DNA from 3 places in the Streptomyces sp. NPDC004610 genome. Region 3 is predicted to be linked to each of the others. Evidence: riboswitches for the same ligand, from Rfam matches in the RefSeq annotation. Region 3 holds a riboswitch; each other region holds the start of a gene.
The links. A riboswitch is a leader RNA that binds a small molecule or an ion and turns the genes downstream of it on or off. The one in region 3 is predicted to bind thiamine pyrophosphate.
Positions count from the first base shown of each region.

Region 1 (10,104 bases), on a different contig from region 3:
GGTTGACCCGGCGCATCGCGACCGTGGTCAGCTCGGTGCCGGACGCCACCAGGGCGCGTTCCAGCACATCCAGGCTCGGGGCGCCGCCCGTGCCCATGATCAGCCGGGAGGCGAAGGACGTCCCGGCGAGGACGAAGGGGTCGTCGGCCATGGCTCAGCCTCCCTGGACGGCGGTCAGGACTTCCACCCGGTCGCCGTCGTACAGGGCGGTCGCGGCCCACCGCCCGCGCGGGACGACGGTCTCGTTGAGGGCGGCGGCCACCCCGGAGGGCGCCGCGGTGAGGGTGCGCACCAGCGCGTCCAGCGCCGTGCCGGGGGCGATCTCGCGGGGCTCGCCGTTGACGGAGACGGTGACCGGGGCGGGCGCACCGGCGGCGGGGCCGGTACCCGTGGCGGCCGGGTCCATGGGGCTCGTACGGTTCATGCGGGCTGCTCCGTGAGGGCTGCGGCGGTGAACCGCCGGGGTGTGAAGGGGCGGGCTTCCCCGGGGAGTTCACCGGTGACGAGGGCGTGCGCCAGGGCGTCGCCGGTGACCGGGGTGAGCAGGACGCCGTTGCGGTAGTGCCCGGTCGCCAGCAGCAGTCCGGGCAGGTCGGTCGGGCCGAGCAGCGGGGCGTTGTCCGGGGAGCCGGGGCGCAGTCCCGCGCGGGTCTCGGTCAGCGGCAGTTCGGTGATGCCGGGGATCAGCTCATGGGCGTCGCGCAGCAGCTCGTACACCCCGCCCGCGGTGACCGTGGTGTCCCAGCCCTGTTCCTCGCTGGTGGCGCCGACGACGAGTTCGCCGTTCTCGCGCGGCACCAGATAGACATTGCCGCCGCGCACCACCGCGCGCACGGTACGGCTCAGGAAGGGCGCGTACGGCCGCGGCACGGTCAGCCGCAGCACCTGCCCCTTCACCGGCCGCACAGGGGGCCGTACGGCGTCCGGGACGCCCGCGAGACGGCCGCTCAGGCTCCCGGCGGCCAGCACCACCTGCCCGGCGGCCAGCTCGGTGCCCGCGCGGGTGACGACCCCGGTGGCGCGGTCCCGGGCCACAGACAGCCGTTCGGCCCAGTCCCGGTGGAAGACCACCCCGGCCCGCTCACAGGCCGTCACAAGGGCCGCCGAGAGCCGTCTCGGGTCGATCTGGTGGTCCCCGTCGACCCGCAGCCCGCCGCGCACCCCCGGTGCCAGCATCGGCTCCAGCCGGCGGCAGTCCCGCCCGGACAGCCACTCCGACGCCAGACCGGACTGCCGCTGGAGGATGTGCAGTTCGCGCAGATGCGCCCGGTCATCGGCGTCCAGGGCGACGGCCAGGGTGCCGCAGCGGCGGTAACCGAGGTCCTGGCCGGTGAGATCGGTCAGCTCGGCCACGAAGGCGGGGTAGCGGTCGGCGGAGGCCAGATTGAGGCCAAGCAGGGTCTGCTCGCCGTGGTGCAGCTCGGTGACGGCGGCCAGCATCCCGGCCGCCACCTGGGCGGCCCCGCCGCCGGGCGCGGGATCCAGCACGGCCGTGGCCAGCCCGCGCTGCGCGGCCCGCCAGGCGGTGACCAGCCCGATGATCCCCCCGCCGACGACCAGGACGTCGGATGCCGGCGAGAGTGTGCCTGAGTGTGCGTGGGTGTCGGACGGCATGGGCGTTCGGCCCCTCCCTTCGCCGGCATGACCCGGATCAGGTTCGTACGGTCGGAGGCCGCCAGCCTCCCTCTCAGCCCGGTGCGTCCGGGCTCCCGCGAGTGCTCTACGTTGGGCAGCCTAGCCCGTGCCACCACGCCTCTGTAAGGGAGCCCGCGCCGATGCCCCGCTCGCTGGACGGTGTCGTCCTCGCCCCGGTCGCCGATCAGGCCCCAGGTCAGGTGGGCACCCGCACCCGCTTCGCCTACCACGAGCACAACGGCGAGATCTGGGCCGAGTACACGGGCGGGGACGTGGTGCGCGGGTTCCTGGTCGGCACGCGCGCGGGGGACCGGCTGGACTTCCGCTACGTCCAGCTCAAGACCGACGGAACGACCTCCTCCGGTCACTGCGCGTCACGGATCGGCGAACTGCCCGACGGACGGCTGCGGCTCACCGAGACCTGGGAGTGGGAGTCCCAGGAGGGCAGCGGGACGAGTGTGGTCGAGGAGATCGCCGACGCCGGGACGGGGTAGGAGCACCGTGTGCGGGACGCCACGCGGGCGGACCCGGCTGACACATCGTCAGGTGCCTACAGTGATCGGGTGAGCGTGGACAGAGAGCAGACGGCGGCGACCGGACCGGCCCGGCGGGTGGTCGTGGTGGGTGCCGGAATGGCCGGGGTGCAGACGGCGGTGGCCCTGCGTGAACAGGGCTTCACCGGGACCGTGACCCTGATCGGCGCCGAACCCCATCAGCCCTACGACCGTCCCCCGCTGTCCAAGGCCGTCCTGCTCGGCAAGGCCGAGGACTCCGCCTTCGACATCGACTTCGCCTCCCTCGGCATCGAGCTGCGCCTCGGCCACGAGGCGACCGGCGTCCGGCCCGCCGACCACGAGCTGGACACCACCCGGGGACCCGTCCCGTACGACGTCCTGGTGCTGGCCACCGGCGCCGAACCGATCCGCCTGCCCGGCACCCGGGGCGTGCCCGGGGTGCATCTGCTGCGCACCCTGGACGACGCCGCCCGGCTGCGCCCGGTGCTCGCCCGCCAGCACGACATCGTGGTCGTCGGCGCCGGCTGGATCGGCGCCGAGTTCGCCACCGCCGCGCGCGAGGCGGGCTGCGCGGTGACCGTCGTGGAGGCCGCCGACCGGCCCCTCGCCGGTGCCCTGCCCGCCGAGGTCGCCGCGCCCATGACCCGCTGGTACGCCGACAGCGGCGCCGATCTGCGCACCCACGCGCGCGTGGCCCGGGTCGAGCCCGGCGCGGTCGTCCTGGACGACGGCTCGCGGATCGCGGCCGGCGCGGTCGTCGTCGGCATCGGGGCCCGGCCCGCCACCGCCTGGCTGACCGGCTCCGGCATCGAGCTGGGCACCCACGGCGAGGTGGTCGCCGACGCCCGGCTGCGCGTCTCGGCCCCCGATGTCTACGCGGTCGGCGACTGCGCGTCCTTCCCCTCCGCCCGCTACGGCGAGCGCCTCCTCGTCCACCACTGGGACAACGCCCTCCAGGGCCCCCGTACGGTCGCCGCGAACATCGTCGAGGACGGGCACACCGACATCGTCTACGACCCGGTGCCGTACTTCTGGTCCGAGCAGTTCGGCCGCTTCGTGCAGTACGCCGGACATCACGCCGGAGCCGACAGCACCGTCTGGCGCGGTGACCCCGAGGGCCCCGCCTGGTCCGTCTGCTGGCTGCGCGGGGGACGGCTCGTCGCCCTGCTGGCGGTGGGCCGCCCGAGGGACCTGGCCCAGGGGCGGCGGCTGATCGAGGCGGGCGCCACCCTGGACCCCGGCCTGCTCACCGACCCGGCCCGGCCGCTGAAGTCGGCGGTCCGCACCGGCTGAGACCGAGGGCCGGGACCCGCCTGGACCGGCGGGCCGGACCCGCCGGGGAGGCGACCCGGACGGCCGGGCGGACGCCGCTCGGCTACCGGCTGTCAGTCCCAGATGGCAGTCTTGGTGACGTGACCGAGATTGACGCAAAGATCGATGTGCTCGTCCCCGCGTGGCTGACCCTCCCCGACATCGCCGAACAGCTCGATGTCGAGGTGACCCGTGTACGGCAGCTGGTCAAGGAGGGCCAGCTCATCGCCGTACGCCGGGGTGAGAACCGCGCACTGCACGTCCCCGCCGCCTTCATCGACGGGGACAAGGTCGTCAAGGGCCTCGCCGGCACCCTGACGCTGCTCAGGGACGACGGCTTCACGGTCGAAGAGATGATCCAGTGGCTGTTCACCCCCGACCCGAGTCTGCCCGGCACCCCCGCCCAGGCGCTGAGCGAGAACCGGGGTACGGAGGTGAAGCGGCGCGCCCAGGCGCTCGCCGTCTGATCCGCACCCGCACCCACACGCAGAGCCGAACACCGTCAGGCGTACGGACCACGACGGCCCGTACGCCCTGAACGGACCCATCCGATCCACCTGATCCATCCGCTCCACCTGATCCACCTGATCCATCCGCTCCAGACATGCATCCACACCGAGCCGCGTACAGCCATGTACGCGGACCATCACCTAGACAGGGATCGATCCGGCCCGCGCGGTTCAGCGGGCCGGATCGCGATCCGGGGGGACTCCTAGATGCCCGACCCCGTGGCCGCGCGCGAGCGGCTCGCCGACGCCCGGCTCTATCTGTGCACGGACGCCCGCAAGCGGCAGGGCGATCTCCCGGAGTTCCTGGACGCCGCGCTGGCCGGCGGTGTCGACATCGTGCAGCTGCGCGACAAGGGCATGGAGGCCGCCGAGGAGCTGGAGCATCTCGCGGTCCTCGCCGACGCCTGCCGGCGGCACGGCAGACTGCTCGCGGTCAACGACCGCGCGGATGTCGCCCACGCCGCCGGGGCGGACGTGCTCCACCTCGGGCAGGGCGACCTCCCGGTGCCCGCCGCGCGGGCCCTGCTCGGCCCCGAGGTGCTCATCGGCCGCTCCACCCACGCCGACGGCGAGGCCGCCGCGGCTGCCGTCCAGGACGGCGTGGACTACTTCTGCACGGGCCCCTGCTGGCCCACCCCCACCAAGCCGGGCCGCCACGCCCCCGGCCTCGGGCTGGTCCGGCACACCGCCGGGCTGGGCACCGACCGGCCCTGGTTCGCCATCGGCGGCATCGACCTGGCCAACCTGGACGAGGCGCTGGACGCGGGCGCCCGCCGGGTGGTGGTGGTCCGCGCGATCACCGAGGCGGACGACCCGGGCGCGGCGGCGGCGGAGTTCGCCAAGCGGCTGCGGGGGGCCTGAGAGCGCCTCGCGCCCCGCTCGGGGCCGCCTGGAGAGCCGATGTGGTTTCGGCCACGCAGTTGTCCGGGTTCTGTCCAAGGGGTGGACGGCGACCGGGCAAATCGGGCAAATTTCCGGACTCCGGTTGGGGTGCCGCCGAGCCGCCACTAACCTGCCGGTATGGCCTTCGGAACCGCGTCCACCAGGACTGACCGCGCCCGCACCGTGCGTGACATGCTCGCCACGGGCAAGAAGACGATCTCGTTCGAGTTCTACGCGCCGAAGACCGCCAAGGGCGAGCGGAGCCTGTGGAACGCGCTGCGCAGGGTCGAGGCGGTCGCGCCCGACTTCGTCTCCGTGACCTATGGCGCCGGCGGCTCCACCCGGGCCAGCACGGTCCGGGAGACCCAGCAGATCGTCGCCGACACCACCCTCACCCCGGTCGCCCATCTCACCGCCGTCGACCACTCCCTCACCGAGCTGCGCAATGTCATCGGGCAGTTCGCGGACGCCGGCATCCGCAACATGCTCGCCCTGCGCGGCGACCCGCCCGGCGACCCCATGGGCGACTGGATCGCCCACCCGCAGGGCCTCATGTACGCCGCCGAACTGGTCCGGCTGATCAAGGAGTCCGGCGACTTCTGCGTCGGTGTCGCCGCGTTCCCCGAGATGCATCCGCGCTCCCTCGACTGGGACAGCGATGTCGCCCACTTCGTCGACAAGTGCCGCGCGGGCGCCGACTACGCCATCACGCAGATGTTCTTCCAGCCCGAGTCCTATCTCCGGCTGCGCGACCGGGTGACGGCGGCGGGCTGTGCCACCCCGGTGATCCCCGAGGTCATGCCGATCACCAGCGTCCGGCAGCTCGAACGACTCCCGAAGCTCAGCAATGCTCACCTTCCGTCCACCTTCAAAGAGCGGATCCTCACAGCGAAAGACGATCCGGCGGCTGTACGCTCCATGGGAATCGAGTTCGCCACGGAGTTCTGCGCGCGACTGCTGGACGAAGGCGTCCCAGGACTGCACTTCATCACGCTCAACAACTCCACGGCGACACTGGAGATCTACGAGAACCTGGGTCTGCACCATCCACCGCAGAGCTAGACCGGTCGCACTCACATACGCCACACTGCGTAGCGGCCACAGGGAGAGGGGCGTACATGGGCTGGACGGTCCTCTACATCGCGTTCGGCATCGTCGCGTTGTGGCTGCTCGGTGAGGTGCTGCTCCAGTACAAGGCGCGGCTGCGCTGGCGGCTGCTGGCGTTCGGCGGCTTCCTCGGCGTGGTCGTCGGGGTGCTGATCCCCTCCGTCGTGGTGATCGGACTGGGCGCCGCCGCGTTCGCGGTCGGACAGACCTATGTCACGCTCTCCTTCCGCCGCGGCTTCTCGGCCGGCTGGGCGGTCAACGGCCGCGGGCCCGGCGGCAGCAAGCGCCGCCGCGGTGAGCCCGAGCACCAGGACCCCACCCTGGAGGTCTCCGACCTCCGGGCCGCCGGAGACTACGGCGACTTCGACCGGCCACGCGACGACACCGGCCACCAGGGCGACGACGCCTACGCCACCGGCGAGCGCCCCGCCTTCCCCCCGCACCAGGACGGCTACGAGCGCGACGACGTCTTCACCCCGGCCCGCGCCACCGCCCCGGCCGCCGAGGGCGCCTCCGTCTACCAGCCGCAGCCGATGCCCGACGACACCGGCTCCTACGGCGTGTACGCCGACACCGGCTCCCACGCGACCGCGAACCAGCCCCAGGACCAGTACGCGGCCACCGCCCAGGGCGCCGACCCGAGCTACGGCTACGACGGCTACACCGGCTACGACCAGCAGCAGTACGGCTACGACCCGGGCAACCAGCAGCCCTACCCGCCCTACTCCGACCCGTACATCGGCCAGGCGTACGGCTCCGGCCCCGGGTCCGGCTACGACACCGGCGGCTACAGCCAGCAGTCCTACGACCAGCAGGGCTACGGCCAGGACCAGTACGGCAACGGCTACCCCGACGGCACCCCGCCCGGCGGCGTCTGGGTCCCCCAGCAGCGCAACACCGACGACCCGTACGGCGGCGAACTCCCCCCGGAGCAGCCGTACCCCTACCAGGGACAGGACGACGGGCAGCAGCCGCAGGGCAACTCCTACGACGAGCGCTACCGCTTCTGAGCGGAGCGGCGCCCCCGGCCGGTCACTGGGAGCCCCGGAAGTCCGGGCCCTCCACGATCAGACCGGCCACCAGCGCACCCGACATCCCGGCGTGGGCGAGTCCACCACCGGGATGGGACCAGCCGCCGACCGTGAACAGGCCCGGCAGAGCGGTGGAGTTCGCCGGGTGGAGCTGTCTTCCGTCCGCCCCTGCCAGGGCCGGTGCCGGGACCGCGCCGCCCGCCGCGCCCGTCACCTCGGCGATGTCCGCCGGGGTGCGGACCTCCCGCCACAGCAGCCGGTCACGGAGCCTGGGGACGGCCCGCTCGGCGGTGCCGATCAACTGCTCGGCCAGGGCCTCAGCGGCAGCGGCCTGACTCCCCGCCGGGACCGTGGCCGTGAGCGTCACGGCCTCATGACCGGCGTCGGGGGCCGTCACCGGATCGTCCGGGCGCAGCACGGTCACGGTGAGCCCGCCGCCCGGCACGGTCGCCGCGAGTCCGCCCCCGCCGGTTTGCCCGGTCCCCGGGGCGGCCGGGTCCCCGAACACCGCGGCCAGTTCCCCGTCACGGTCCCGCGCGTGCACCACCGTGCGCGGGGCGGTGCCCTCGGGGCGGGCGCCGCGCAGGGCGAGCAGCACGGTCAGCCGGCTCGGCAGCCCCCGCCGGGGGGCGGGTTCGGCGCCCTGCCGGGCGGTCCCGGCGATCCGCTCCAGCGCGCCCGGAGCGACCCCGGCGACCACGAAGTCCGCCTCCACGACTGTCCCGTCGGCCAGCTCCACGCCCGAGGCGCGGCCGTCCTTCTCCCGCACCCGGCCGACCTCGGCACCGAACACGAACTCCACCCGGCGGGCCAGACACCGCTCGTACAGGGCGGTGGCCAGCTCCCGCAGGCCCCCGCGCACATACCAGGTGCCAAAGGCGTGCTCCATGTACGGCAGCACGGCCGCGCTCGCCGGTGCCGTCCGCGGATCCAGGCCATGGGCCACGGCGTGGCTCTCCAGCAGGGCCGCGAGCCGGGCGTCACACAGCTCCCAGGCGCCGACCTCGGCCAGTGTCCCGGCCCGGCGGGTGCGCAGCACGCGCTTGTGCGGCACCGACGGGTAGGGCTCGCGCCCGGCCAGCACCCGCCAGTTCGGCCACAGCGGCTCCTCCAGGAGCGGTCTGCGGGTGCGGTCCCACGCCTCCCGGGCGCGCACCAGGAAGTCACCCCAGCGGTCACCCGCGCCCGCGCCCAGGCCCTCGTCCAGCGCGGCCATCACGCCCGCGCGCGAGGCGTTGGGCAGCGACACCGAGGTGCCGTCCGCGAAGAGATGCCGGGACGAGGGGTCCACCTGGACCAGCTCGACACACGCCTCCAGCGCCTCTCTGCCGGTCTTCAGGAACAGATCCCGGTAGACCGCGGGCAGCGTCAGCAGGCCCGGTCCGGTGTCGAAGCGGAAGCCGTCCCGCTCGTACCGCCGCACCGCGCCGCCGTAGGTCTCCGCGCGCTCGTACACCGTCACCCGGTGGCCCGCCACGGCCAGCCGGGCGGCGGCCCCCATCGCACCCATCCCGGCGCCGATCACCACGATCCGTCCCATGCCCGCGACTGTAGCGGCCGGCACTGACAACGTCCCGGTCAGCCCGGTGGAGCGCCCTCTCCGCCCGGTGGAGCACCCCGGTCAGCCCGGTGGGGCCGGTCCCGCCCGTTCGCCCGCCGCGAGCCGCCGCTCCTCCCGGCGCTGGGCCCGGCGGCGCCAGAACCGGCGGATACGGGAGACCAGGAAGTACAGCACGACCAGACCGAGCAGCAGCAGGACACCCGCGATGATCGCCGCCGCCTCCGGATGGAAGATCGCGAACGTCACGATCCCGCCCACCCCGAGATCCTCGGCCAGGCTGAGCAGCACATTGCTCACCGGCTCCGGCGAGCTGTTCACCGCCATCCGGGTACCGGCCTTGACCGCGTGGCTGGCCAGCGCCGTGGTACCGCCGAGCGCGCCCGCCGCCAGCTCGGACATCGAGGCACTCTGCCCGGCGAGCAGCGCGCCCACCCAGGCGCCCGCCGCCGGGCGGATCGCGGTGTGCGCGGTGTCCCAGACCGAGTCGACGTACGGGATCTTGTCCGCGACCGCCTCGCACAGGAACAGCACGCCCGCCGTGATCAGCACCTCGGGGCGTTGCAGGGTCTCGGGGACCTCGTCGCTCAGCCCGGTCGCGCCGAAGAAGCCGAGCAGCAGCACCACCGCGTACGCGTTGATACCGCTGGCCCAGCCGCTGGTGAAGACCAGGGGGAGTACGGACACGGGGGCGATCGTAACCAGTGCGGTCCGATCCGGCCTGGGGTCGCGGGCGCAGACCTGAGTATCTGTACCTAGGGCCGGAGATGAGTAGCCGCGCGGATGGGGCCCGACCAGCGGGAACGAGAGAGTGGAGACACGGAAAGGGGCAAGGCGCCGGCACCGCCGACACGGGGCGGCGGAACGGCGCCGCCCTGGACCGCTCCTTCCGCCGGCCCGGGTCGGCGGGAGCGAGACAGGGGGACCGTGGGGGAGACCGCACGGGGATCGACGGGGGGACACGGGGGACGGGGGAAACGGGGGCAGGGGGAAACCCGGGGGAATGGGGGGACGGGGGACCAGGGGAAACGGGGGATCGGGGGATCCGGGGGGATCGGGGGGTGGGGAACACGGGGGAGCGTCGGTTCGGTGGTGGCCCGTCGGGGGGCGTGGCCATCTTCGGACCGGCGCTTTCTCGCGTCTGCGTCTGCGTCTGCGGGGCCGGGGACGGGGGCGGGCGGCGGCGACGGACCGTCGCCCTGACCTGATTCCTCGTATCCCTGAATCCCCGCATTCCCGCGCCCGCGCGGGGACGGCCTGTCCGCCCACAGTCCCCCGCCCCCGTACCCGCCCCCGTCCGCGCGGGAGCCGTCCCGGACGGGACGCCGCTCCACGCGCGCGGGGGCCCGACGGCGGGCGGCGGGATGGCGTAGAGGATCGTCGTCGCCGCTCCCCGCGCGCGGGGGCCCGACAGACCGTCAGGGTCTGCCGCTCACCCGGCCCTGGAGGAGGCGGGACAGCGCCGCGTGGACGTCGTCCAGGGAGCGTTCCGGCTGGAACGCCTGCCAGTCCAGGGCGGCCACCAGCACCATCCCCACCAGTGCCGCGGCGGTCAG
Region 1 is NZ_JBEXLA010000006.1:171,340-181,443, forward strand. It holds gene ABZX40_RS08805 (thiazole synthase) at 1-151, opposite strand, end outside; gene thiS (sulfur carrier protein ThiS) at 155-406, opposite strand; gene thiO (glycine oxidase ThiO) at 421-1,614, opposite strand; TPP riboswitch at 1,612-1,723, opposite strand; gene ABZX40_RS08820 (hypothetical protein) at 1,776-2,129, shown strand; gene ABZX40_RS08825 (FAD-dependent oxidoreductase) at 2,268-3,443, shown strand; gene ABZX40_RS08830 (Rv2175c family DNA-binding protein) at 3,563-3,928, shown strand; gene thiE (thiamine phosphate synthase) at 4,178-4,831, shown strand; gene metF (methylenetetrahydrofolate reductase [NAD(P)H]) at 4,991-5,914, shown strand; gene ABZX40_RS08845 (hypothetical protein) at 5,971-6,969, shown strand; gene ABZX40_RS08850 (NAD(P)/FAD-dependent oxidoreductase) at 6,992-8,530, opposite strand; gene ABZX40_RS08855 (DUF4126 domain-containing protein) at 8,612-9,235, opposite strand; gene ABZX40_RS08860 (TetR/AcrR family transcriptional regulator) at 9,967-10,104, opposite strand, start outside.
Region 1: linked by a shared signal. The riboswitch ahead of thiO (glycine oxidase ThiO) and the one ahead of ABZX40_RS25485 (thiamine ABC transporter substrate-binding protein) in region 3 are both predicted to bind thiamine pyrophosphate.

Region 2 (10,104 bases), on a different contig from region 3:
CGCCGGAGCCCGCAGGATCGGCCTGCTGACCGGCACCACGACCGACACCTACACCCATCTCTCCACCACCGCATACCTTCACTGGTGCGAACGCGTGGGCCAGGATCCGGTGTACGAGGCGTACCCCGCCCACGACCCGTGCGCGGGCGCCGTCGCCGCCGATCGTCTGCTCGCCCGCCCGGACCGCCCGGACGCGGTGTACGGACTCTTCGACCCCAACGGCACCGATCTGCTGGCCGCCGCCCGCCGCTATGGACTGCGGGTCCCGGACGATCTGCTACTGGTGTGCTGTAGCGAATCCACGGTGTACGCCAACACCGAGCCGCCCATCACCACGCTCTCCCTGAAGCCGCGCCGCATCGGCACGGCCGTCGTCCAGCTCCTCATCGACGCCATCGAGGGCGTCGACACCGACCACCCGGTCGAGCAGGTGATACCGACGGAACTGATCGTGCGGACGTCGTCCCAGCGGCGGTCGCCGCGCACCACGGTCAGCCCGCCGAGGTCACCGGAGAACCGGTAGCGCCGCGGCGTGGCACCGGGCCGGGCACGAGGGCGGGACAGCGGCGGTCGCCGGGGTCCCGCCCTCGGCGTGTCCCGCGCCGGGCGCCTCGCGGCGCTGTACCGAGGGGCCGACGGGGGCGGGAGCGGGCGTCTGCGGAGTGCGGCAGTCGGCATCGGCGGGGGCAGGGGCAGGGGCGAGGGTGCGGCAGTCGGCGTCGACATCGGCGTCGCCGGGCGTGCGGTGCTCGGCCCCCAGGGTGTCGCCCGGCCCCAGGGCGTTCCGGGAAGGGCGTGCCGGTCGGCGATGCGCGCGCGGTCGCGTGGTGGCCGCCCAGTGGAACTGGAACCGTCCCGTCAAGGGGCCGTCCCACCCGGCGGAGGGAGGGCAAAGCCCGACCCAATCGGGGCGAAAGCCGCGGTGAACAGGAGTCTTGCTCCGATTCACCACCCCTGGGTCATCACATGGCACGATCCGCATTCCTATGATGGGCCCACGACACCGCGGGCCGCTGCGACCAGGCAGTCCGATGCGGTGCAGCGGCGGCGATGGTGGAGGGGTCGATGACTCAGGGGGCCGGTCAGGGACCCGAGGTGGAGCGGACGGCGACGTTGCGCGACTTCCGGGTGCCCGCGTACGTCCATGAGGCCGGCCCGTACGCCCCCGGCGCGCACCCCGCCGAGGCCCCGGCGCCGGCCGTTTCCACTCCGGCCGCGCAGCCCCTCGACGAGCCCGAGGGCTATACGCCGACCCAGCGCGACCTGCCGGTGATCAACCGCGGGGACACTCTTCAGGTGACCGTCACCCCGGCCGCCGAGACCGCCGCCGCCGAGCATCCCGACGCCGGGTCCGGCCCGCTGTATGTCGTCGGTGATGTGCACGGCTACCTCGATGAACTCGTCGCCGCGCTCCATGAGCAGGGTCTGATCGACGACGCCGGACAGTGGTGCGCGGGCACCGCCCGGCTGTGGTTCCTCGGCGATTTCACCGACCGCGGCCCCGATGGCATCGGTGTCATCGATCTGGTGATGCGGCTGTCCGCCGAGGCCGCCGCCGCCGGCGGCTACTGCAAGGCGCTGATGGGCAATCACGAACTGCTGCTCATCGGCGCCAAGCGGTTCGGCGACACCCCGGTCAACTCCGGCGCCGGGACCGCCACCTTCCAGGCCGCCTGGCTGCTCAACGGCGGCCAGAAGGTCGACATGGACCGCCTCCAGGACCACCATCTCCAGTGGATGGCCCGGCTCGACGCCATGGAGGAGATCGACGACCATCTCCTCGTCCACTCGGACACCACCGCTTATCTCGACTACGGCCGGTCCATCGAAGAAGTCAACGACACCGTCCGCGAGACCCTCACCCGCAACGATCCGGACGAAGTCTGGGACCTCTTCCGCAAGTTCACCAAGCGCTTCTCCTTCCGCGACGAGGGCGGCGCCGACGCCGTACGATCCCTGCTCGATACGTACGGCGGCACCCGGATCGTTCATGGCCACAGCCCGATTCCGTATCTGCTGGGCGAAGTGGGTTCCGAGGAGGGTGAGGACGAGTCCCGGCCCGCGGTCGAGGGACCGCATCTCTACGCCGGTGGCCTCGCCATCGCCATGGACGGCGGAGTCACCATGGCCGGAAAGCTGCTGGTGCAGCAACTTCCCCTGCATGGCTGACGTTTTTCCGGGCAGGCGACCCCTCCCAACCGTCCCACCGGAACGGCGTACGACCGCGCGGAACACTGGGCAATTTCGGTAAACCCCCTGTCACCGTGTGCCGTCGCCGCTCTACCATCGGCTTATCCGTAGCAGGCTCCCCTCCGTTTCTGCCCGACGGCTCGTCCGCATGCGAGCCCCAAGCCCTACGGAGCATCGGGGGATGCACATGAACAGCGTTCCGCAGCACCTGCTGAGCGAGGACCGCCAAGAGTACGAGCGGATCCTCGATGAGGCGCTGCGCTCCGCACCACACCGTCCGGAGCTGGCATCGGTCGGCCAGCGGCTCAACCCGGAACAACTGCGCACCATGGCACTCAACGCCACGGCCCAGATAACGACCGCCGCGGCGATCGAGTACCAGCACTATGTGAAGGTCCGCGAGGAAGTGCGCCATCCGGCGCCGTCCGGCCCGTCACCCCTGCATGACTCCGGCTCCCATGAGTCGGGTCCGGGGTCGGGTCCGGTGGGGCTCGCCGCCACCATGGGGGAGGTCGGAGAGACCGCCGGCGCCGGTGTCGTCGCCGTCGTCGCGGTGCTGGCTCCCGTCCTCGCCGGTACGGCCGCGGCGATCTTTCTGCTGGTCGGATATCTCCTCAGAATGGTCGCGCCCGATCTGACGTTCGGCGAGACCCTGCTCACCACGGGCTGGGTCTTCGGCGGGGTGACCGCCGTGGCGATCCTGATCGCCGCCGTCGGACTGCTGATCACCGCGCTACGCAACCGGCCGTCGAGGGAGAGCGGTCCCTACGGCGAACCGGGAGGGGAGGTGGCACAGGCCAGGGAAGCCTGGCGCGATGCGCTGCTGGAGCGCGGCATCATGCCGTTCCTGCGCGATGCGCTCGCCACCGCTCCCGGCCCGGCCGCCCTGCACAGTACGGCGCCGTCCGCACCGAGCGGCCGGATGCCGCACCTGGGCTACGACCGCCCCGGCTTCACCAGCCCCGGCGACGGCTCCTCGGGCTCCCGCCCGAGGTTCAGCAGTCCGGACTACACCAGCCCGGACTTCGGGGGGCCGGAGCACAAGCCGGAGTAGTCCCGCCCCGCGTCCCTTGCGCTCCCGCACGGACGCCGCCGGACCGGAACCGAGCCGGTACACCCGCCGACGGGGGCGGGCAGGCACCGACCGGTGACGGTCCTCACGGCGTGCCGTGGCGGGGGCGTGTGCGTGTGGTGGGTGGGTGGGTGTGTGGGCTGTTTTGGTGGTGGTTGGGTGGGTGGGCTGCCTTGGTGGTGGTGTCGTGGGCCAGGGATCCCGCCAGTGTCAGAGGATCCCCGCGCGGCGCGCGGCCGTGATCCAGTTCGGGAACTCCGACAGCAACCGGTCGTACAGCTCCGCGTCGGGGACCGAGCTGATGTCGTCCACGGCGAAGAAGCCGACGTTGTCGACCCGGCGGCCGGGCAGCGTGTCGAACCGCTCCAGCACCCCGTAGTTGGCCTTCCCCAGTCCCACGAACTGCCAGAAGACCGGCTCCTCCACCGCCTCCCGCAGCTCCCTCTCGATCTGGTCGTTGCGATAGACCCCGCCGTCGGAGAAGAACAGCACCAGCGTGGGTGCCGCGGCGGGATGCCCTCTCACGTAGTCGCGTACCTCGGCGATCACCTTCTGTTCCTCGTTCTGGATACCCACCGCCCGCATGTCCACCTGCCCCGGCTGGAGCCCGCGCTGCGGCTTCTTGCGGCCGAAGAGGCTCAGCTGTCCGACCCGGACATGCAGGCGCAGCCACTCGGGCAGCTCCCCCAGCCGCAGATCGGGCAGCCGCGCGGGGTTCGACGCGAACGTCCATGCCTGCATCTCCCCGTCGTCGTCCAGTTGCGCCGCCACCGCCGCCATTCGCTCCACGACATCGGCGACCACCCCGCGCGTATACAACGGCGACATCGACCCCGAGGCGTCGAGCACGAGGATCACCCGTGCGACGACGCCCTCCGCGCCGTGCTTGCGCAGACTGACCGCCACCTGCTCCTTGCGCAGGGACAGCCGCTTGCGCATGTCCACGGGCAGCTGCTCCTCGCCCTTGGTGAGGCGGGGACCGGAGGCCCCTGACGGGCCGGGCGCGGGCTGGGTGGGAGCCGCCTGGGGTATCGGGGGTGCGGGCGGAGTGGCCGGGGCTGGCACCCGTGCCGCCGGGGTGGGCGTGGGTGTGGAGGTGGGAGCCGGGGTCTGCGGGGCGCTCTCCGGCTCGTCGACACTGATGCCGAAGTCCGTCGCAAGTCCCGCGAGCCCGGAGGCATAGCCCTGGCCCACGGCACGGAACTTCCACTTTCCCTGCCGCCGGTACAGCTCACCCCCGATGAACGCGGTCTCGGTCGTCGCCGCCATCTCGAACCGGGCCAGCTCCGACGAGGTCCCGGCGTCCAGGAGCCGCAGGGTCAGCCCCGGCACCTGGCCGAACGTCCCGCCGTCCGCCGAGGCGCACAGCACGATCCGCTCGATGTCCGGCTCCAGCGCGCCGAGGTTCACCCCGACCGTGTCCGTCGACCCCGCCCCCGTCTGCTGCTTTCCCTGGTGGGTGACGGCCCCGGAGGCGTGATGCGGCTGGTTGTAGAACACGAAGTCGGCGTCACCACGCACCCGCCCCGCAGCGGTGAGCAGCAGTGCGGAGGCGTCGACGTCCGGCACTCCGGGCCCTCCGGTCCAGCACAGCTCGACCCACACCTGGGCGGAGTCGACCGGAAGGTTGGCGCCCTTGCTCAGAGAACTCGATGTCATTCCCCCAGTCTGCCGACCGCCCGGGCCCCTGGCGTCCCCTCTCCCGCAACCTCTGCGGCAGGAGGGGACACCGGACCCGGCCAGTCGGCAAGTCGACTCCGGTCCCCATTCCCCGTCCCCAGTAGCCAGTACCCGCTCCCCGGCGACTCGGTCGACCGGCTGGCCCCGGCCCTGGTGACTCAGTCGGCGAGGGGCAGATACACCCGGTTGCCCGCCGCCGCGAACTCCTTCGACTTCTGGGCCATGCCTTCCTCGATCTCCGCCTTCGACCCGCCGTGCTGTCGGCGGATGTCCTGGGAGATCTTCATCGAGCAGAATTTCGGGCCGCACATGGAGCAGAAGTGGGCCGTCTTGGCGGGCTCCGCCGGGAGGGTCTCGTCGTGGAACTCCCGGGCCGTGTCCGGGTCGAGGGCCAGATTGAACTGGTCCTCCCAGCGGAACTCGAAACGGGCGTCGGACAGCGCATCGTCCCAGTCCTGGGCACCGGGGTGTCCCTTGGCGAGGTCGGCGGCGTGGGCGGCGATCTTGTAGGTGATGACGCCGGTCTTGACGTCGTCACGGTTGGGCAGGCCCAGATGTTCCTTGGGGGTGACGTAGCAGAGCATGGCCGTGCCCCACCAGGCGATCATCGCGGCACCGATGCCGGAGGTGATGTGGTCGTACGCCGGGGCGACGTCCGTCGTCAGCGGGCCGAGCGTATAGAACGGAGCTTCATCACAGATCTCCTGCTGAAGGTCGATGTTCTCCTTGATCTTGTGCATCGGGACATGCCCCGGGCCTTCGATCATGGTCTGTACATTGAAACGCTTAGCGATCCGGTTGAGTTCCCCGAGCGTGCGCAACTCCGCGAACTGCGCCTCGTCGTTGGCGTCCGCGATGGAGCCCGGCCGCAGACCGTCACCGAGTGAGTAGGTGATGTCATAGGCGGCGAGGATCTCGCAGAGTTCCTCGAAGTTCTCGTAGAGGAACGATTCCCTGTGGTGGGCCAGGCACCAGGCCGCCATGATCGAGCCGCCGCGCGAGACGATCCCGGTCTTGCGGTTGGCGGTGAGCGGTACGTACGGCAGCCGGACGCCCGCGTGGACGGTCATGTAGTCCACGCCCTGCTCGGCCTGTTCGATGACCGTGTCCTTGTAGACCTCCCAGGTCAGCTCCTCCGCCCGGCCGTCGACCTTCTCCAGGGCCTGGTAGAGCGGGACGGTGCCGATGGGGACGGGGGAGTTGCGCAGCACCCACTCCCGGGTGGTGTGGATATTGCGGCCGGTGGACAGGTCCATGACCGTGTCGGCGCCCCAGCGGGTCGCCCAGGTCATCTTCTCCACCTCCTCCTCGATGGAGGAGGTCACCGCCGAGTTGCCGATATTGGCGTTGACCTTCACCAGGAACCGTTTGCCGATGATCATCGGCTCGATCTCCGGGTGATTGACATTGGCGGGCAGCACGGCCCGGCCCGCCGCGATCTCCTCGCGGACGACCTCGGGCGCCACGTTCTCCCGGATCGCCACGAACTCCATCTCGGGGGTGATCTCGCCCCGGCGGGCATAGGCGAGTTGAGTCACCGCGGCGCCGTCACGGCTACGGCGCGGCTGACGGGGGCGGCCGGGGAAGACCGCGTCCAGATTGCGCAGCCCGCCGCGCGGCGAGGTGTGCTTGACCCCGTCGTCCTCGGGGCGGACGGGACGGCCCGCGTACTCCTCGGTGTCCCCGCGGGCGATGATCCAGTTCTCCCGCAGCGGAGCCAGTCCCCGGCGGACATCGGTCTCGGCGAGCGGATCGGTGTACGGGCCCGATGTGTCGTACAGCGTGACCGACCGCCCGTTGGTGAGGTGCACCTGGCGGACCGGCACCCGCAGGTCGGGGCGGCTGCCCTCGACATACGCCTTGTGCCAGCCGACGGACTTCCCGGCCTCTCCGCCCTCGGAGACCCCGCTGGAGCTTGGGGTCTGCGGGGAGGCAGGCGTGCTTGTGTCCTTGATGGTCATGAGACCTACTCCCTACGCCGGCATTACCCGGTAACAGGTTCAGCGGTCGACGCAGCGATGTCCGTCTGCCGGTGTTCCATGGGATTCATCACTCATGGTGGCTGATGTTCCACGTGAAACATCGCGAAGACGAAGGTCAGCGCCCTCTCAGCCCGGTGCTCCGAGCTCCCGCGTGTACAAAGGTGCCTCCACGCTAGCGTCAATTCGGGCGCGGTGAACAGAGGGCCCCTGCCGTTCTTGCGATGATCGGTCGGTGACCACACCGCAGGATCCTCTCGTCCCTCCGTCCGGGCCACCGCATGGTCCTCCGTCCGGGTCGGCCGGTCTGTCCGGGTCGGCTGGTCCGTCCGGGCCGTCCTCGCCGTCCGGGCCGTCCGATCACTTGGCCGGTTCTGGCTCGGGGGTGGAGGCGGGGGCCGGATCGGGGCTGGGGACGGGGGCCGGCTCGGGGCTGGGATCAGCGCTGGGATCAGGGTCCGTTGAGAGGTCTGGGGGTGGGTCCGGTGCAGGCTCTGGGGCGGGCTCCGGGCCGGACTATGAGACTGGTTCCGTGCGTCGGCTTGGGGCGCGGGCTCAGGGGGGTGCGTCTGGTGCTGTGCCGGGTGGGGGTGGGGCTGGGGGTGGGTTCGCGGGTCCTGGGGGTCGGTCAGGGGGGCCAGGGGATCGGTCGGGAAGTCCCGAGGGGCCCGGTGGGCGGGGCGGGTTCGGTGGGCCCGGGGGGTTCGGCGGAGCCGGTTCGGCCGGGAGGTCGTCTGGTGGGCAGGTTCCCCGGCCGAGTGGGCAAGTGCACCCGCCCGGTGGGCAGATGCCTGGGCGTGAGGGGCGGATGACTGGGCCGGGCGAGCAAGGGTGGCCCGGCGGGCCAGGGGCGGGCTTCGGTGGGCCTCCGCCCCGGCCGCAGGACTTCGGCGGGCCCCAGGGGCAGGGCTTCGGGCCGGGGCCCACCCAAGGGTCCTACGGGCCGAACCCCGGTGCCGGGCAAGGCGCCGATGACGGGTCCGGCGGTCATGGCCACGGTCACCGTCACAGTCACGGAGACGACGGTCAGGGTGACCCGCACAGTCACGGCGACGGGCCCGGTCAGGGTGGCGCGGGCGGAGGCACGCATGGAGGCGGATCCGGCGATGCATCCGGCGGTGGGCACGGTCACTCTCACAGCCACAGTCACGGCCCCGCCACCCCCGTCTCCGCTCATCTGCGGAAGATCATCGCCGCGATCCTCGTACCGTTCGGTGTCGCGGTGCTGGTCGGGCTCGCGGTGCTGTGGCCCGGGGGTGCCCCGGCGCACGAGCGGACCGGCGTCGGGTTCGACCGGCAGACCCAGGAGGCCACGGTCACCCAGGTCGACCAGGTGGACTGCGCCACGGTGAACGGCTCCGGCGGCACCCCGACCGGCGACACCTCCACCGCCGAGGGCTCCTCCGCCGTCCAGCAGGCGAACGGCACCTGCAAGCGCGCGACGATCCGGGTCGACACCGGCGACGACAAGGGCCGTACATTCACCGAGATCGTCCAGCCCGACCAGTCACGTCAGCTGGAGCAGGGCCAGAAGGTCGTGGTCGCGTACGAGCCGTCCGCGCCCGAGGATCTCCAGTACTCGGTGGCGGACATCAACCGGCGGGTCCCGATGGCGGTGCTCGCCGGGATCTTCGCGCTGGCCGTGGTGCTCGTCGGACGGCTGCGCGGTGTGATGGCGCTGGTCGCGCTGACCATCAGCTTCCTGATTCTCAACTTCTTCATCCTGCCCGCCATCCTCCAGGGCTCGAACCCGCTGGTCGTCGCCGTGGTCGGGGCGAGCGCGATCATGCTGATCGCGCTGTATCTGTGCCATGGGCTGTCGGCGAGAACCTCGGTCGCGGTGCTCGGCACCCTGATCTCGCTGTTGCTGATCGGTGTGCTCGGCTCGGTGTTCATCGACTGGGCGGCGCTGACCGGGAACACGGACGACAACACCGGTCTGATCCACGGTCTCTATCCGACGATCGACATGAGCGGTCTGCTGCTGGCCGGCATCATCATCGGTTCGCTCGGTGTGCTCGACGATGTGACGGTCACCCAGACCTCCGCCGTCTGGGAACTGCACGAGGCCAATCCCACGATGGGCTGGCGCGGGCTGTACCGGGCGGGTATCCGCATCGGCCGCGACCACATCGCCTCCGTCGTCAACACCCTCGTCCTCGCCTACGCGGGTGCCGCGCTCCCCCTGCTGCTGCTCTTCTCGATCGCGCAGAGCAGTGTGGGGACGGTCGCCAACAGTGAGCTGGTGGCCCAGGAGATCGTCCGGACCCTGGTCGGTTCGATCGGGCTGGTCGCCTCGGTGCCGGTGACCACGGCCCTCGCCGCCCTGGTCGTCTCCGCCGACCGTCCGGCGCCGGGTCGGCTGCCGGTGGGACAGGCGGCGCCCGCCGGGCCTGCGGGATCGGCGGGGTTGACGACGGGCCCGGCGGGAGAGGGAGCGGCCCCGGCCGGCAACCGCCCGGCTGCCGCGCTCGGCCGCAGCGGACGGGGGCGTCGGCGGAAGCGGTGAGCAAGCTTCTCCGAGCTGCCTCCAAGAGCACCTCGGAGAACCGTTCCTGCGTACCCCCCGAACCCCAGCTCACCGTCACCCTCACCCCACCCCGGTTCCACCCGGACCCGCATCCGGCGGCTGAGGAAGCGTTCCGCCACCCCCGTCGCCGTATGGCTCAGCCCGCGCTCTGCTCCTCCGCGAGGATGCGGTCGAGGGCCTGGTCGAGATGCGCGTCGAAATCGGCGAGCGCACCCTCCTGGCCCAGCGGCACGAGCTTGTCCGTACGGTCGAGGAACGCCACCAGCGGCGCCGCCGAGGAGCGGAACAGGGCCTGGTCGCTGCCGACCTGAAGCCGGATCAGGGTCTCGCCGAGGGTGTCCGCCTCGGCCGGGGCGACATGCACATCGCCCTCACCGCACGGGCCGGCCATGCCATCGACCAGTAGCTCGCGGCCAAAGGCCCAGGTCACCGGGGCATCCCCGGGCAGATGGAAGGTCAGCCGTACGGCATAGGGATCGGTGGCCTCGTAGCGCAGCTCCACCGGAATGCGGAAGGACAGTTCCTCGGAGACGAGGAAGTTCATCATGACCTCTGCCTGAACGGTCTGTGCGGACTCGCGCATCGCCTACCCCGTCATGTACCGGTGGACTGGCCGGGAATGAACCCCGACATTTCTTGGCATCTTGCTGAAC
Region 2 is NZ_JBEXLA010000013.1:62,617-72,720, forward strand. It holds gene ABZX40_RS16715 (LacI family DNA-binding transcriptional regulator) at 1-523, shown strand, start outside; gene ABZX40_RS16720 (metallophosphoesterase family protein) at 1,051-2,169, shown strand; gene ABZX40_RS16725 (hypothetical protein) at 2,372-3,244, shown strand; gene ABZX40_RS16730 (VWA domain-containing protein) at 3,473-4,921, opposite strand; gene thiC (phosphomethylpyrimidine synthase ThiC) at 5,101-6,903, opposite strand; TPP riboswitch at 6,896-7,085, opposite strand; partial or broken gene ABZX40_RS16740 (YibE/F family protein) at 7,991-9,430, shown strand; gene ABZX40_RS16745 (SsgA family sporulation/cell division regulator) at 9,588-10,034, opposite strand.
Region 2: linked by a shared signal. The riboswitch ahead of thiC (phosphomethylpyrimidine synthase ThiC) and the one ahead of ABZX40_RS25485 (thiamine ABC transporter substrate-binding protein) in region 3 are both predicted to bind thiamine pyrophosphate.

Region 3 (10,104 bases):
CGGGTTGCGGGGGGCTTCTCGGTTGGGTGGCGGGTGCTGGGTGCTGGGTACCGAGTGGCGGGTGCCGGGTGCCGGGTGCCGGGTGCCGGGTGCCGGGTGGCGCTGGCTCTGGGTCCCTTCTGGACTGTGGCCGTCTCGTGGTCTCCGGGGGCTTTTCCGGTCGGTGGTGGTCCGGTGGGTTCGGGCCCCAGCCGCCGCCGCTGGATCGAGATCGCCTGGGCCAACCCGGCGCGGATGTTCGGCCTCTACCCCAAGAAGGGCACCATCGCGCCCGGCGCCGACGCCGACCTCGTGATCTACGACCCGCACGCCGAGCAGGTGCTGTCGGTGGAGACCCAGCACCCCTCCGCGATCTGTGGCGGCCTCGGAGGCTGCGGGCATCTCCGAGCCGGTGGCGGCCCCGGAGTCTTCGGGCGCCTCTCAGCCGGTGGCGGCCCGGAATCTCGGGGCGCCTCTCAGCTGGGTGGCGGTCTCGCGGTCTCCGGGGAGCTTCCCGACAGGTGGCGGTGTCGATGTCTCTGGGCCACCGATCTCTGGCGGCGTCGCAGTCTTCGGTGAGCTTCCCGGCCTGTCCCGGTCTCGTGGTCTCCCGCCCCCCCGGATCTGTGGTGGCGTCGCGGTCTCCGGGGATCTTCCCGACCCATGGCGACCTCGCAGTCTCCGGAAACCCTCCCGCCCCCCGGCGACACCGCACTCTCCGGCCCCCCCTCCCGACCCGTGGTGACGCCGCACCTCCGGGAACCCCCTCCCAACCCCGCACCCCCCGGCGACCTCCCCGCCCCCGGGCGACGACGCCCCACCCTCCCCACACCCCCCTGACCTGCAACAATGTCGCCCGACCAAGGTTATCCACAGGTCGGCTGGCGTGGTCCGGGAGTCTGCGACACTGGTAGGGCCATGCCTAAGCCCGGAGAACTCACCTTTGTCGCGCCGCGCGGAGCCAAGAAGCCGCCGCGGCATCTCGCCGATCTCTCGCCCGCCGAGCGCAAGGAGGCGGTGGCGCAGATCGGGGAGAAGCCCTTTCGCGCCAAGCAGCTCTCGCAGCACTACTTCGCGCGGTACGCGCACGAACCCGAGCAGTGGACGGACATCCCCGCCGGGTCCCGTGACCGGCTGCGCGAGGCGTTGCTGCCGGAGCTGATGACCGTCGTCCGGCATCTGTCGACGGACGAGGGGACGACCCGCAAGACGCTGTGGCGGCTGTTCGACGGGACGCTGGTGGAGTCGGTGCTGATGCGGTACCCGGACCGGGTGACCATGTGCATCAGCTCGCAGGCCGGATGCGGGATGAACTGCCCGTTCTGCGCCACCGGACAGGCCGGGCTGGACCGGAACCTGTCGACCGCCGAGATCGTGCACCAGATCGTCGACGGAATGCGCGCGCTGCGGGACGGGGACGTGCCGGGCGGGCCCGCGCGGCTGTCCAACATCGTCTTCATGGGGATGGGGGAGCCGCTCGCCAACTACAAGCGGGTCGTCGGGGCCATCCGGGCGCTGACCGATCCGGCGCCGGACGGCGTGGGGCTGTCCCAGCGCGGGATCACCGTGTCGACGGTCGGGCTGGTGCCCGCCATCCACCGGTTCGCCGACGAGGGCTTCAAGTGCCGGCTCGCCATCTCGCTGCACGCGCCCGATGACGAACTGCGCGACACCCTGGTGCCGGTGAACACCCGCTGGAAGGTCCGCGAGGTGCTGGACGCCGGGTTCGAGTACGCGGAGCGGTCCGGGCGGCGGCTGTCCATCGAGTACGCGCTGATCCGGGACATCAACGACCAGGCGTGGCGCGGTGACCGGCTCGGGCGGCTGCTCAAGGGGCGGCCCGTGCATGTGAACCTGATCCCGCTGAACCCGACACCCGGGTCCAAGTGGACCGCGTCCCGGCCCGAGGACGAGAAGGCGTTCGTGGAGGCCATCGCCGCCCATGGGGTACCGGTGACCGTCCGGGACACCCGGGGCCAGGAGATCGACGGGGCGTGTGGTCAGCTCGCGGCCACCGAGCGGTAGAGTCAGACGTCGTACATCCGTACATATCTTCATACTCGTAATCCGGCAGGGGAGCGCCACAGCGCTGAGAGTGCGGCAGCCGTCAGGACACGGTGGGCCGCAGACCCTCTGAACCTCGCCCAGGTCATTCTGGGTAGGGAGATCGGTCGTCACTCATGCTGTTGCGCCCTGCCCGGGAACCCGTCTCGACGGTCCCGGGCAGGGCCGCGTCTCTTCCTGGTCACCCAGGAGGACAATCAGTGAGCATCAATCGTCAGATGAGCAGCAAGGTCAGAAAGATATCCGCCGTCGGGGTCGGGCTCGGGATGGTCACGCTGGCCGCCTGCGGTTCGGGGGCGTCCGACTCCGGGTCCGGGTCGGGGGGCGGGTCGAAGACCGTCACCCTGGTCAGCCATGACTCCTGGGCCGTGTCCAAGGAGGTCCTCGCCGACTTCCAGGAGCGGTCCGGGTACACGGTCAAGGTCCTGGAGGACGGGGACGCCGGTACGGCCGTCAACAAGGCGATCCTCACCAAGGACAACCCGCAGGGCGATGTCTTCTTCGGCGTCGACAACACCCTGCTCTCCCGGGCCCTGGACAACGGCCTCTTCCAGCCGTACGAGGCCAAGGGCGCCGACACCGTCGAGCCCGCCTTCCGCGCCGACGGCACCGGCCACCGGGTCACCCCCGTCGACACCGGCGACATCTGCGTCAACTACGACAAGGCGTACTTCGCCGAGCGCGATCTCGACCCGCCCCGTACCTTCGACGATCTGGTGAAGCCGGAGTACAAGGACCTGCTGGTCACCGAGAACGCGTCCACCTCCTCGCCCGGCCTCGGCTTTCTGCTCGGCACGGCCGCCAAGTACGGCGACGACGGCTGGCAGGGGTACTGGCAGAAGCTGACGGACAACGGCGTCAAGGTCGTCGACGGCTGGGAGACCGCCTACAACCAGGAGTTCTCCGGCTCGGCCGGTGGCAAGGAGGCGGGGGGCGACCGGCCGCTGGTGGTGTCCTACGCCTCCTCGCCGCCCGTTGAGGTGGTGTACGCCGACCCGCAGCCGAAGGACGCGCCCACCGGTGTCGCCGACGGCACCTGCTTCCGGCAGATCGAGTACGCGGGGCTGCTGAGCAACGCGAAGAACGCGGAGGGCGGCAAGGCGCTGCTGGACTTCCTGATCAGCAAGGAGTTCCAGCAGGACATGCCGCTGAACATGTTCGTGTACCCGGTGGTGGAGGGCGCCGCGGTGCCCGAGGTGTTCAGCACGCACGGGCCGCGGGCCGCCGACCCCGAGACCATGGACGCGGCGAAGATCGCCGACCATCGTGACGACTGGGTCAAGGCATGGACGTCGCTGGTACTGAAGTAGCCCCCACGCGGCGGGACCGGCGGGGGCTCGTGCGGCTCGCGCTGCTGGTGGTGCCCGTCGGGTTCTTCGGGATCTTCTTCGCCTACCCCGTCGCCGCGATCCTCACCCGGGGGCTGCGGAGCGACGGGGCCTGGCAGCTGGGGCGGCTCTGGGAGGTGCTGGGGGATTCGGGCGTCCGGCAGGTGCTGTGGTTCACCACCTGGCAGGCGCTCGCCTCCACCGCGCTGACCCTGCTGATCGCCCTGCCCGGCGCCTATGTCTTCGCCCGCCTCGACTTCCCCGGCAAGCAGGTGCTGCGGGCGGTGGTGACCGTGCCGTTCGTGCTGCCCACGGTGGTGGTGGGGACGGCGTTCCTGGCGCTGCTCGGGCGCGGCGGGCTGCTGGACGAGTGGTGGGGCGTACGGCTGGACACCACCGTGTGGGCGATCCTGCTGGCGCATGTCTTCTTCAACTACGCGGTCGTCGTCCGGACCGTGGGCGGGCTGTGGGCGCAGCTCGATCCCCGGCAGGAGGAGGCGGCGCGGATGCTCGGCGCGTCGCCGCTGGCCGCCTGGCGGAAGGTCACCCTTCCGGCGCTGGGACCGGCGGTGGCCGCCGCCGCGCTGATGGTCTTCCTCTTCACCTTCACCTCGTTCGGGGTGGTGCAGATCCTCGGCGGGCCCACCTTCGCCACCCTTGAGGTGGAGATCTACCGGCAGACCTCGCAGATCTTCGATCTGCCGACGGCCGCCGTGCTGACGCTCGTCCAGTTCGCGGCGGTGGGCGGGATCCTCGCCGTGCACGCCTGGACGGTGCGGCGGCGGGAGAGCGCGCTGCGGCTGGTCGACCCGGCCGGGACCGCCCGGCGTCCGCGCGGTGCCGGGCAGTGGGCGCTGCTCGCCGGGGTGCTGGGCGTCGTCGGCGCCCTGATCCTGCTGCCGCTCGGGGTGCTGGTGCGGCGCTCGCTGGCCGGGTCCGGGTTCTCCTACTACCGGGCGCTGGCCTCGGCGGAGTCCGAGGTGTTCCTCGTCCCGCCGATCGACGCGATCGGCAACTCGCTGGCGTACGCCGTCGTCGCCACCGCGCTCGCGCTGCTGGTCGGCGGGCTCGCCGCGGCGGCGCTGGCGCGGCGGGACGCGGGGCGGCTGGTGCGCGGGTTCGACGCGCTGCTGATGCTGCCGCTCGGGGTGTCCGCGGTGACCGTCGGCTTCGGGTTCCTGATCGCGCTGGATGAACCGCCGCTGGATCTGCGGGCCACCTGGATCCTGGTGCCGCTCGCCCAGGCCCTGGTCGGGGTGCCCTTCGTCGTGCGGATCATGCTGCCGGTGCTGCGGGCGGTGGACGGACGGCTGCGGGAGGCGGCGGCGGTGCTCGGGGCGTCGCCCTGGCGGGTCTGGCGGGAGGTGGATCTGCCGCTGGTGCGGCGGGCGGTGCTGGTCGCGGCCGGGTTCGCGTTCGCGGTGTCGCTGGGGGAGTACGGGGCGACGGTGTTCATCGCGCGGCCCGACAACCCGACGCTGCCGGTGGCGGTCGCCAAGCTGGTGGCCCGGCCCGGCGAGCTGAACTACGGCCAGGCGATGGCCCTTTCGACGATTCTGATGGTGGTGTGCGCGGTGGCCCTGGTGGTGCTGGAGCGGCTGCGGACCGACCGGAGCGGGGAGTTCCTGTGACGTCGACGTCGGCACCGAAGCGGGCGGCGGCGCCGCTGCTCGGCGTGGAAGGCGTGACCGTGCGGCTCGGTGGGCGGGTCGTGCTGGACGCGGTGGATCTGGCGGTCGCCGCACATGAGGTGGTGTGTGTGCTCGGGCCGAGCGGGAGCGGGAAGTCGACGCTGCTGCGGGCGGTCGCCGGGCTCCAGCCGATGGCTTCCGGACGGGTGCGGCTGGAGGGGCGCGATCAGTCGGGGGTGCCCGCGCACCGGCGGGAGATCGGGCTGATGTTCCAGGATCATCAGCTGTTCCCGCAGCGGGACGTGGGCGGCAATGTGGCGTTCGGGCCGCGGATGCGGGGCGCCTCGCGGGACGAGCAGCGGGCGCGGGTGGCCCGGTTGCTGGAGCTGGTCGGGCTGCCGGGGGCCGCCGGTCGGGCCGTCGCCGAGCTGTCCGGGGGCGAGCAGCAGCGGGTCGCGCTGGCGCGGGCGCTGGCGCCGGACCCCCGGCTGCTGATGCTGGACGAGCCGCTGGGCCAGCTCGACCGGTCCTTGCGGGAGCGGCTGGTGGTGGAGTTGCGGGAGCTGTTCGGGCGGCTGGGGACGACGGTGCTGGCCGTCACCCACGACCAGGGCGAGGCGTTCGCGCTGGCCGACCGGGTGGTGGTGATGCGGGACGGGCGGATCGCCCAGTCGGGGACGCCGCTAGAGGTGTGGCAGCGGCCCGCCGACGCCTTTGTGGCCCGCTTCCTCGGCTTCGAGAACGTGGTGGCGGGGAGCGTGAGCGGGGAGGTCGCGGCCACGCCGTGGGGGAAGCTGCCGGTGGGCGCGGGGGCGACCCAGGGGGAGCGGGATGTGCTGGTGCGGCCGGGGGGTGTGCGGCTGGTGGCCGCCGGGGACGGCGGGCTGCGGTGCGCGGTGGTGGCCCGGACCTTCCGCGGCACCCATGTCGCCGTACGGCTGCGGCCGGAGGCGGTGGACGCGCCGGTACTGGAGGCGGCGTGCGCGCTGCGAGACGCGCCTGGGGTGGGGGACGCGGTGGGGGTGGAGTTCGACCCGGCGGACGTTGTGGTGTTGGGGTGAGGTGCTTGGCGGGTGTCGTGGTGCCTGGGTGGGGCGTCGGGCGGGTGTCGTGGTGTTGGGGTGAGGTGCTTGGCGGGCGTCGGGGTGCCTGGGTGGGGCGTCGGGCGGGTGTCGTGGTGTTGGGGTGAGGTGCCTGACACGCATCGTGGTGCCTGGGTGAGACGTCGGGCGGGCGTCGTGGCGCTGGAGCGAGGCGCCCGGTCGAAATCGTGGTGCTCGGTCGGCCTGCCCGGTCATAGGGTGCCCGCATGACGCTTCTCGCCTTTGACCGGTATTGCGATGAGATCGCCCTCCAGGTGGCGCGGTTCGGGGAGTTGGTGACCGCGCCCGGCACGGATCTCACGGCCACCGTGCCGACCTGCCCCGACTGGACCGTGGAGGATCTGACCCGGCACATGGGCGAGGCCCTGCGCTGGGTGGAGGTGACCGTACGGACCCGGGCGGAGCGGGAGGTGGAGCCGGAGGAGGTGCCGGACGGGGCCGGGCCCGAGGCGCGGGGGGACGCGGCGGCGCTCGGGGCGTGGTTCGCCGAGGGCGGTGAGCTGGCCGTACGGACGCTGCGCGAGGCGGGGCCGGACGCGGTGGTGTGGGGGTGGGCCGGGGTGCACACGGCGGCGTTCTGGGCGCGGCGGATGACCCATGAGATCACCGTGCACCGGGCCGACGCGGCGCTGGCCGTGGGGGCGCCCTACGAGGTCGCCGGTGAGGTGGCGGCGGACGCGATCGACGAGTGGCTGGAGATCGTGACGTTCGTGCAGCGCACCGATCCGCATGACGCGGCCCGGGAGTTGCGCGACGCGGGCCCGGACGGGGCGCGGTCGATCCATCTGCACGCCACGGACGCGCCGGGCCTGGACGCGGAGTGGCTGATCGAGCTGGGCGCGGACGGTGTCGAGTGGCGGCGCGGCCACGAGAAGGCGTCGGTGGCCGTGCGGGGCCCGCTGACGGCGGTGCTGCTGGCGTTCTACCGGCGGGAGCCGCTGGTCGGGGGCGGTGTCGAGGTGCTGGGGGAGCGGGAGGTGCTGGACTTCTGGTTGGAGCGGGCCACTTTCGGATGAGGGCGTCCCGGGAGAGGATCTTCGACCATGGGTCTGGACGCATGGCACACGGCTGACGGTATTCATCACTTCCTGGCGCGGACGGGGGAGTTCCTGCGCTCCCGCCCCGGGCTGCACACCACGGCGCTCACGGTCACCGAGAAGCTGCGGGTCGAGGGCGACGAGGGCGCCACCCTGGGCTGGCTGGAGACGGACGGCGAGGTCCGCGGAATCTACTGTCGGGTGTCCCCCGAGCGCGGCGTCAGCCTCACCCCCCTGGCCCCCGAGGACACCGAGGGCCTCGCCGAGCACCTCCTCGGCCTCGGCCGGACCCTCCCGTATGTCACCGCCGAGCGGGGCACCGCCCGTTCCTTCGCGACGGCGTGGGGGCGGCGGACCGGGGCCTCGGCGGACATCCGGGTCGAACTCGGGCTGTACCGGCTCGGCACGCTCACCCTGCCCGACCCGTTCCCCGAGGGGAGCGCCCGGCCGGCCGGGGACGCCGATCACGAGCACATCATGCAGTGGTGCCGGGAGCTGGCCGCGTACTTCGGCGAGGAGGTCACCATCGACGCCGAGACCTGGGCGAGCACCCGCTTCGGCGAGAAGACCTACACCTACTGGGAGAACCCGGACGGCGTCCCCGTCGCCATGGCCGGTGCCAATCCCCTGATCGGGGGCCAGGTCCGGATCGACCCCGTCTACACGCCGGAGCAGCTGCGCGGCCGGAGCTACGGCGGGGCCGCGACGGTGGCGGTGAGCCGGGCCGCGCTGGACGCCGGTGCCGAGGAGGTCGTGCTCTACACCAATCTGGCCAACCCGACGAGCAACGCGCTCTACCAGCGGCTCGGTTACCGGTCGATCGCCGAGTTCGCGGTGTACGACTTCGCGTAGGCGGGCGACACAGGGCGCGGCCCGTTCCCCGGTGGCTCCGGGGAACGGGCCGCGCCCGTGCAGCAACTGCGGATCAGCGGCTGTCGCTCGCTCCCCGGCGGCGGAAGCCGAAGAAGACCGCGCCACCGCCGACGACGACCAGCGCCGCGGCGATACCGGCGATCATCCCGGTGTTGGAGTCGGCGCCGGTCTCGGCGAGGTTGGACTGACCGGCGGCCGGGGACGGCGCGTTGCTCACCGACTCACCCGGCGCGGGGGCGCTGCTGCTCTCCTCGGGGGCGGACGGCGTCGGCGCGGGCGTCTCGGACTCCGCGGGCGCAGTGGACTCCGGCACCGACTCCGACGGGGTCGGCGTGGGCGTCGGGGTCGCGGTGCCGTCCGTTGTGCAGGCGGTGGACGGGGTGACCAGGTTCGGCTTGATGTCCTCGTCGACCTGGTCGCCGGCCTTGACGTGGATGCGGTACTCCGCGTTGGGCTTCCAGTCCTCCTCGAAGGTGATGGTCACGCCCTCGCGGGAGCCCTTCACCTCCTGGCTGCCGATCAGCTTCTCATCGGCGCCGTTGTTCTCCAGATAGACGGTGACCAGGGCGGGCACACCGGTCGGGTCCTTGTCGGTGACGGTGATGACACCCTTGGTGCCGTCGCAGATCGCGGCGGCGGAGAACTCACTGATGTCGCAGGCGAGTGCGGTGCCCGCGGCGCTGAGCGCGAGTGCGGCCGAGGCGGCGGCTACACCGAGGGCACGCACGGAACGCCGTGCGGTGCGGCGGGATATGGACACGTTTGTCCTTAAGGGCTCTGTAAATGCGGGGGGTTGAGGGAGCTGCCGTGAAGGCTGCGCCCCCATCAGGCTCATAGAGTTATAAGCGTCCCTTAAGGAGCGTCAATCCCCGTGTCCGTTTGATCCGGCCACTTTTCGATGTCTTTACAGAGTCCAAGGTTTGCGGAGGCGTCAGCTGCCGCCTCCCGCGCCCCGGGTGCTCAGCCCTGCACCGCCGCCGGGTCCATCCAGACGATCTCCCAGGTGTGGCCGTCGAGATCGTCGAAGGCGCGGCCGTACATGAAGCCGTGGTCCTGGGTCTCGCCGGTGGCCGTGCCGCCCGCCGCCAGGGCCTTGCCGACCAGCTCGTCGACCTTCTCGCGGCTCTCGGCGCTGAGCGCGATCAGCACCTCGCTGGTCCGGGTGGCGTCCGCGATCTCCTTCTTGGTGAAGATCCCGTACTTCTCCGGGGTGTGCAGCATCGCCACGATGGTGTCGCTGATCACCACGGACGCCGTGCTGTCGTCACTGAACTGGGCGTTGATCGCATAGCCCAGCTCGGTGAAGAACGTCTTCGACGCGGCGAGGTCGCGCACGGGCAGGTTCACGAAAATCATCTGCTGGTACATCCGGATCTCTCCCATCGGGGGGCACTGTGCCGTTCGGTGGGGTAGACCCGGGGGCGCCGGGAAACTCATCGGCCACCGGGGGGGCGGTGACCGTATCGCGGTCAGCGCAGCAGGGGCTGGGCCGCCAGTTGGGCCACCAGCAGGGTCAGCGGACCGAACAGCGCCAGCAGCGCGCCCGCGCGCAGGGCCGCCGCGCCGCGCAGGGTGGTGGCCGGGGCGCCGAGCCTGAGCAGCGCGGCGGTGGTGTCGGCGCGGGCGTGCCGGGCCTCGACGGCGGCGGTCGCCAGGGTGGCCAGCGCGCAGCCCGCCACCAGCAGCGCCCCGAGCGTGGTGAGCGGGCCGAAGACCGGCTCGTCCGCGCCCCCGGGATCGTGCAGCGCGGCCGTCGCGAACGCCGCCGACCCCACCGCGCAGACCACGCCCAGCGGGCGCCCGATCCGCCCGGACTCGGCCATCAGCACCCGCCCCGCCAGCAGCCGCAGCGCACCCGGCCGTACGGTCTGGAGCAGCCGTCCGCACAGATGGGTCAGCCCCGGTCCGGCGAGCGCCAGGCCCACCGCGGTGAGCGTCCAGCCGATCAGCACGCTGACCGGTCCCGCGCGCAGCCCGCCCGGCAGGGTGGCCGTCGCGCTGCCGGGGGCGACCCGGGTGGCGTACGCCTCCACCGCGAGGCCCGCCGCCAGCACCGCGACGCCCCAGGGCAGCCCGGTGGGGACGGGCG
Region 3 is NZ_JBEXLA010000024.1:72,793-82,896, reverse strand. It holds partial or broken gene ABZX40_RS25495 (amidohydrolase family protein) at 190-342, shown strand; gene rlmN (23S rRNA (adenine(2503)-C(2))-methyltransferase RlmN) at 898-2,004, shown strand; TPP riboswitch at 2,042-2,162, shown strand; gene ABZX40_RS25485 (thiamine ABC transporter substrate-binding protein) at 2,262-3,353, shown strand; gene ABZX40_RS25480 (iron ABC transporter permease) at 3,329-5,002, shown strand; gene ABZX40_RS25475 (ABC transporter ATP-binding protein) at 4,999-6,063, shown strand; gene ABZX40_RS25470 (maleylpyruvate isomerase family mycothiol-dependent enzyme) at 6,312-7,121, shown strand; gene ABZX40_RS25465 (GNAT family N-acetyltransferase) at 7,149-7,994, shown strand; gene ABZX40_RS25460 (LAETG motif-containing sortase-dependent surface protein) at 8,068-8,775, opposite strand; gene ABZX40_RS25455 (VOC family protein) at 8,976-9,383, opposite strand; gene ABZX40_RS25450 (hypothetical protein) at 9,485-10,104, opposite strand, start outside.